Methylosinus sp. H3A: one gene and its partner. The protein of the gene in region 1 interacts with the protein of each later gene in a pairwise test. Links are inferred from orthologs where the notes say so. Each region holds a gene or a part of one and is shown in the gene's direction. Other genes may lie near its edges.

The links.
Region 2: the proteins of recJ (region 1) and IY145_RS24435 interact in binary tests that used the Escherichia coli proteins (3 or more experiments, as listed by UniProt). The link is inferred for Methylosinus sp. H3A from one-to-one orthologs.

Annotation. Positions count from the first base shown.
Region 1 is NZ_JADNQW010000005.1:3,648,236-3,651,518, reverse strand. What follows is about bases 310-3,279. They hold recJ (single-stranded-DNA-specific exonuclease RecJ), read left to right. Parts: upstream 310-869; coding sequence 870-2,690; downstream 2,691-3,279. Other genes in these bases: IY145_RS19855 (septal ring lytic transglycosylase RlpA family protein), read left to right, coding at 3,066-3,279; IY145_RS19865 (aldose 1-epimerase family protein), read right to left, coding at 310-696. Also shown: more of IY145_RS19865, read right to left, coding at 1-309; more of IY145_RS19855, read left to right, coding at 3,280-3,283. UniProt on the Escherichia coli protein: Single-stranded-DNA-specific exonuclease.
Region 2 is NZ_JADNQW010000007.1:120,131-123,338, reverse strand. The notes cover bases 115-3,009. They hold IY145_RS24435 (DNA topoisomerase), read left to right. Parts: upstream 115-434; coding sequence 435-2,585; downstream 2,586-3,009. Other genes in these bases: IY145_RS24430 (hypothetical protein), read right to left, coding at 2,769-3,009; IY145_RS24440 (MucR family transcriptional regulator), read left to right, coding at 115-330. Outside these bases: more of IY145_RS24440, read left to right, coding at 1-114; more of IY145_RS24430, read right to left, coding at 3,010-3,038.

The DNA of each region.
Region 1 (3,283 bases):
GGGAAAATCATCGAGCTCGACCGAAAGCCCGAGCCCGTCGCCATTGTCGTAAAAGAGACGGCGGCTCGCCGCGCCCAGAAAGCAGAGCGCTTCCTTTTCGAGGAGCTCGGCGGAAAGCGGAAGCCGCCCATTTTCCAGTGGGATGGCGCGTCGGTGGGAGGAGAGCAGGCCACCGGGCGCGATGACAGGAACCTCGCCTTGCTCAGGCGCGTCGAAATGGATCGCATGCGGCGCGGCCGAGCCGCCGAGAGGCCAGCGAAATCCCGGATGGAGTCCGACCGCATAGGGCAGGGACCGCGCGTCGCGATTGGTCGCGCTCAGCGAGACGCGCAATTCGCCCGGCCTCAGGACGAAATGCGCCTCGAGACGAAAGGCGAAGGGATAGAGCGCACGGCTGTCCTCGTCCTCCTCGAGCACGAGAGAGACCGTCTCCGGCGACCGCTCCCGGATCGCGAAGCGCTTATGCCGCGCGAAGCCGTGCAGGCCGAGCGGGAAATGCGCGCCGTCGACGCGAATTCCGTCGCGCGTCCAGCCCACCACGGGAAAGAGCAGCGGCGCAGTCTGCGGCCAGACCTCGGGCTGCGGCTCCCAGATCAGGTCGACGCCTTCCGCGCGCCACGAGAGGAGCTCGGCGCCGAGAGGAGAGACTTCGGCCGTGTCGCCGGGGCCGGCCTGCAGACGAATCACATTGCTCATGGGCCGATCGTAGCGAGCGGGGCCCTGGCCAGGGAGGGGCGCGCGGGCGCTGCGCCTTCTGCGGACGGTGAAGGACGTAAGAACGGTGGAGACGCTTCTCCACCGCATTGACCCGCCGGACCCACGCCGCGATGCTTTTCAGCAACGATTCTCTTTTCGTCGCCGGGCCCTGGATGCTGGATAAAATCGCCGGGAGCGACCGACCGCCCTACCTCGGGGTCGAGCGCTCCATTTCGGGCCGCGCCTGGCGCGCGCGCCTGCGGCCGCATGACGAGGCCCAGGCCGCCGCCATCGCGCAGATTCACGGCCATGGCGACGCCCTCGCGCGCGTGCTGGCGGGGCGGGGCGTGACGCAGGAGACGGCCGCCGCTTTTCTCGACCCGACCCTGCGCGCGCTCATGCCGGACCCGCTGCTGCTGCAGGACATGGACGCCGCCGTCGAGCGTCTGGCGCGGGCGGTCGAGACCCGCGAGCAAATCGCCATTTTCGGCGATTATGACGTCGACGGCGCGACCTCCTCGGCGCTTTTCGTCGAATTTCTGGAGGCGGCGGGCTGCCCGCGGCCCTTTCTCCACATTCCCGACCGCATTCTCGAAGGCTATGGCCCCAACGCCGAGGCGATCGCGGAGCTGAGGGCGCGAGGCGCGAGCCTGCTGGTGACGCTCGACTGCGGGACGACGAGCCACGCCGCGCTCGCCTCCGGGCGCGCGTTGGGGCTCGACGTCATCGTCATCGATCACCATCAGGCGCCGGAGGTTTTGCCGGACGCCATCGTCGTCAACCCCAATCGCGCCGACGATCTCTCCGGCCTCGGCCATCTCTGCGCGGCCGGCGTGGCCTTTCTCGCGCTCGCGGCGCTGGCGCGCGAGCTGCGCCGCCGCGGGCATTGGACCAGCGCGCGGCCGCAGCCGGACCTGCTCGCGGGCCTCGATCTCGTCGCCCTGGCGACGATCGCCGATGTCGCGCGGCTGCACGGCCTCAATCGCGCCTTTGTGGTGAAGGGCCTCGCCGTCATGCGGGGCCGGGCGCGGATCGGTCTTTCGGCGCTGCTCGACGCAGCGCGCGTGGACGGCCCGCCGCGGGCCTATCACCTCGGCTTCGTGCTGGGCCCGCGCATAAACGCCGGCGGGCGCATCGGCGATGCGGCGCTCGGCGCGCGGCTGCTGACGCTGTGTGACCCTGTCGAGGCCGCCCGCATCGCCGCCGAACTCGACCGGCTGAATGTCGAGCGCCAGGCGCTGGAGAAGGCCACTCTCGAGGAGGCCGAGGCCGAGGCGGACCGGCAGCTCATGCGCTCCAATCGCCTCTCCTGCCTCGTCGTGGCGGCCGAGGGATGGCATCCGGGCATTGTCGGAATCGTCGCCTCGAGGCTCAAGGACAAGTTCAAGATTCCCGCCTTTGTCATTGCAAAGACAGGTGAAATCTGTTCAGGCTCAGGTAGAGGCACGAGTGGCGTCGACCTCGGTCGCACGGTGCGGCTCGCCGTCGAGGAGGGCCTGCTCCAGAAAGGCGGCGGGCACGCCATGGCGGCCGGCGTCACGCTGGCGAGCGAGCGAATCGAGGCGTTCCGCGCCTTTATGAACGACGCGCTGCAAGAGGATGTCGAGCGCGCCCGCGACGCCGACGCGCTGCTCGTCGACGGCGCGCTGACGGCGCGCGGCGCGAGCGTCGAATTCGCCCGCGAGCTCGAGCGGGCGGGGCCGTTCGGCGCCGGCAATCCGGAGCCGCTCTTCATATTTCCGGACCATCGCATCGTCGATGCGGCGCTCATCGGCGCGTCCCATGTGCGGGCGCGGTTTCAATCGGGCGACGGGGCGCGGCTCGACGCCATCGCCTTTCGCGTGGCGGGAACGGCGATCGGCGACGCGCTGCTCGAGGGTCGCGGACGGCGGCTGCATGTCGCTGCGCGACTGGGAACGAATGTGTTTCGTGGATCGGAGCGGGTGGAGACGCGCATCGTCGATCTCGCCGTCCCGGATCGCCAAACATGGTGAACGCGGCGCTACGCCCGGCGATTCCGCGGCCTCTGCGCGGCGAGCCGGGTCCGTCGCGTCGCATTTTTGTCGCAATCGACCCTTCTCATGGCGAAGCTCGAGGATGCGGGAGAGGGAGCGCGAGGCGCGTTAACTCTCGAGTAATTCGGGCGCGAGACATTGAGGCGTGCGGTCGCGCCGACCTCGTGGTTTTCGGAGCCCCGCAAGCGTGGTCCCGCAAGGCCGCGGGAGCGAAGCGAACCGTCCCCCATTTCGAGCGAATGCGCCCCTGACATGCGATCGAGATCAAAACTGCCGGACTTTCGCAATTCCTTCGTGCTTCTGGGCCTCTGCGCGCTTGCGGGGTGCTCGTCCGCGCCGCCCGTGGCGCAGCGGATGGCGCGTTCGCAGGTCGATCCGCGCTATGGCGTCGCGCCGAGCCCGCGCGTCGTCGCCGATGGCGAGGAGGTGCCGCGGGGCGGCGGCTATTACATGGTGGGCAAGCCCTATCAGATCGCCGGAAAGACCTATTATCCGAGCGAGCGCTCCTATTCGGCCGTCGGCCTCGCCTCCTGGTATGGATCGGATTTTCACGGACGTAAAACGGCGAATGG
Region 2 (3,208 bases), on another replicon or contig:
TCAACGCCCGCAGTGGAGAAAAGGGAGCCTGCGGTATCGATCCGCAAATCGATCACGCCCGATTTCCTCGTGTGTCTCGACGACGGCAAGACCTTCAAATCGCTCCGACGGCACTTGGCGACGCTCGGCATGACGCCGGAGGAATATCGCGCGAAGTGGGGCCTCCCGGCGGACTATCCGATGGTCGCGCCCAATTATGCCGCGCAGCGATCGGAAATGGCGAAGAAGATCGGGCTCGGTCAGCTTCGCGAGAAAGCCGCGCCCCACGAGAAGGCCGCCGCCGCCGCCCCGGCCAAGCGCGGGCGTCCAGCCAAGAAGGCGAAGGTGTAACCAGCGAGGGCGACGAAAGCCGCCGATGGAATTTTGGCGGCTTTGTTCTTTGTCTGTTCTCGCAATTGCGCTAGGCTGAAATCCCCTCCGATTCGGTAAGGCGCATGGCGACACTGATCATTACGGAAAAGGCCAGTCAGGCGAAGGATCTTCGTGCGGCCTTTGGCGCGCGCTTTGGACAAATTCTGCCTGCCGAGGGACATCTGCTTCGCTTGGCCGAGCCCGAGGAGATCAACGCCGCGTGGAAGCGCTGGTCCTGCGTCGTCCTCAAGCCGGACGGGCTCTATCCGACTCGCGCGGCCACGCAAGGCTCCAAGCCGGCGAAGCTCGGGGCTATAGCGACGGCGCTCGCTGCATGTGACGACGTCATACTCGCGACCGACTGTGATCGCGAGGGTCAGCTGATCGGCCAGGAAATCCTCGACCATCTCGGCTATCGGGGACGCGTGCGGCGGGCCTTGTTCACCGCGCAGGATCCGAAGACGCTGCAGCAGGCTTTCGCCCGGCTGAAGCCCAATGCCGAGATGCGGTCGCTCTATGAGGCGGCGGTGGCGCGCCAGCAGGCGGACCAGATCTTCAATCTGTCCCTGACCCGGACCGCGACGAAGACATTGCTCACGCCTGGGGTTCGAGGCGTGATCGGGATCGGTCGGGTCAAGACGCCGACTTTGGCGATCGTCTGCCTGCGCGAGCTGGAAATCCGCAATTTTCGGCCCGTGGACTATTTCGAGGTGGTCGCCACCGCGACCGTCGGTGGTGGTAGCTTTTTGATGCGTCACGCTCCGGCGGCCAAGATGCGGCTCGAGGAGCGCGCCCACGCGGAGGCGATCGCCAAAGCCGCGACGGGATATGAGGGCCCTCTCGGCGTCGCGATCGAGGAAAAGCGCCAGGCGCCGCCGCGTCTCTTCGATCTCCCATCCTTGCAGAAAACCTGCGGCCAGCGCTGGGGATGGACAGCCGACAAGACGTTGTCTGTGGCGCAGGAGCTTTACGACGGCGACGGCAAGAAGCTGATCACCTATCCGCGAGCGGAAGCGCGGTACCTCACAGAAAATCAGATCGGCGACGTCCCGGCGATCGTCGGCGCGCTGACGCGCTTGCGCGGCTTCGCCCATCTCGACATCGCCGCTCCGGTGATCCGGCGCGGCAAGTCCGGCCATTTCTGCGATAAAGCGCTCGAGGGCGTGTCGCATCATGCTGTCGTGCCCAACGTCAATGTTCTCGACAACCTCGAAACCCGCTTAGCGCGTCTGAGCGAGGACGAAAAGCGGCTGTTCGCGCTCATCTGCCGTTCATATCTGGCTGCGGTGGCGCCCGACTACGAATATCGGCAGACCGTCGTCACAATGGCGGCGCCGATTTCCGGCCGAGCGGCGGTGGAGTTCCGCGCCGTCGGGCGCATTCCCTTGCGGCTCGGATGGAAGGCCGTCTATCAGGCGATCGATTCGAACGCCGAGACGGAGGCCGAGCAAACGCTGCCCTCCCTGCGCGATGGCGAAAGCGCGAGCCTGTCCGACGCGCGGGTCGAAGCGAAGAGAACGCAGCCGCCGCCACGCTACAACGAAGGCACGCTGGTGGACGCGATGCAGAATGCGTGGCGCTTCGTCGAAGACGTCGCCCTCCGCGACCGGCTGAAGGAAGCCAAGGGAATTGGCACGCCCGCGACTCGAGCGGAAGTCATCAAAGGACTGAAGCGGCAGAATTTGTTGACTGCGGATGGCAAGCTCGTGCTGCCGACCTCGGCGGGATTGCAATTGTTCGAGCTCTTACGTGGCGCGGCGCCCGCGCTCGTCGATCCTGGCACGACCGCCTTATGGGAGATGCGCCTCGACGAGATCCTTGTCGGAAAGGCGGACTATCGTGCGGTGATCGACGGCGTCGCCGCCGCGGCTCAGCAGTTGATCGACGCATTGCTCGAGCGGTCGAGCGGATCAGTGGATCTGCCGGCGTCGACGCCGGTGCGTCGACCGGGGCGCCGACGTCAGAGCGGACTGGCCGGCGGCGGGGCCGACGTGACGAACACGAGTCCCAGTCGCGCTCGTCGTGGATCGAAGGCGAGTCAGTCGTCGAAAGCAAAAGCGGTCGCGTCGGCGGCGCGTGTGCGTAATGATGGGGCCGTGCGCTCGAAAGCGCCGACCGACAAAATGGTCGCCTATGCGCAGAACCTCTCACGCTCCAAGAAGGCGGCGCTGCCCGAAAATTATCAGCGGGACTTCGATATATGCCGCAAATTTCTCGATGAGCATGCGAAATAGGGCGCATCCGGCCCGATGGCGAATCGAAGCGTCTCTCGCGCTTTCATCGGCCGCCGTTCGTATCCAAAGATGTCGCCTTCGTTGGAAGGTCATGACAGACCACGACGATATCTCTATGCGCAGAAAAAAGAAGTGGCCCGGCGTAATTGACCGGGCCCTTATGGTGAAGCAAGAGCGGACGCGCTAGGGAAACCCATGGCGTCCATAGTCGGAAAGGCTCGGCGAGCCCGCGGGCGCGAGACAACCGCGCGCGTCATAGACGGATTTCGATCCATCGGAGAATGTGACGGTGAAGAAGGAAGCGCCTTTGCCGTTCCTCCAAAATCTGACTTGCGCGTCGGGATCGATGCGCAAGCCCATGGCGATGACGCCATAGTCGTCGAGTGACGGCGCCGACGTTCCGCAATCCGCCACTTTGTCGATTTCGCGTTGGAGCTCGAATGCCTTTGTCATGATTCGGGCTTCTCGCATCTTTTTGTGACCATTCCGCGGTGACGCCGAATCTCGATCGCCGACTCGTGGAATGCGGACCAAAAAAGTCCTTCGATGAGATGTTTCGCGCCAATCACGCCGAGGGCTATTACGTAATTCAGTGAAAGACTGACGAGAAGAAAGCGGGTAAA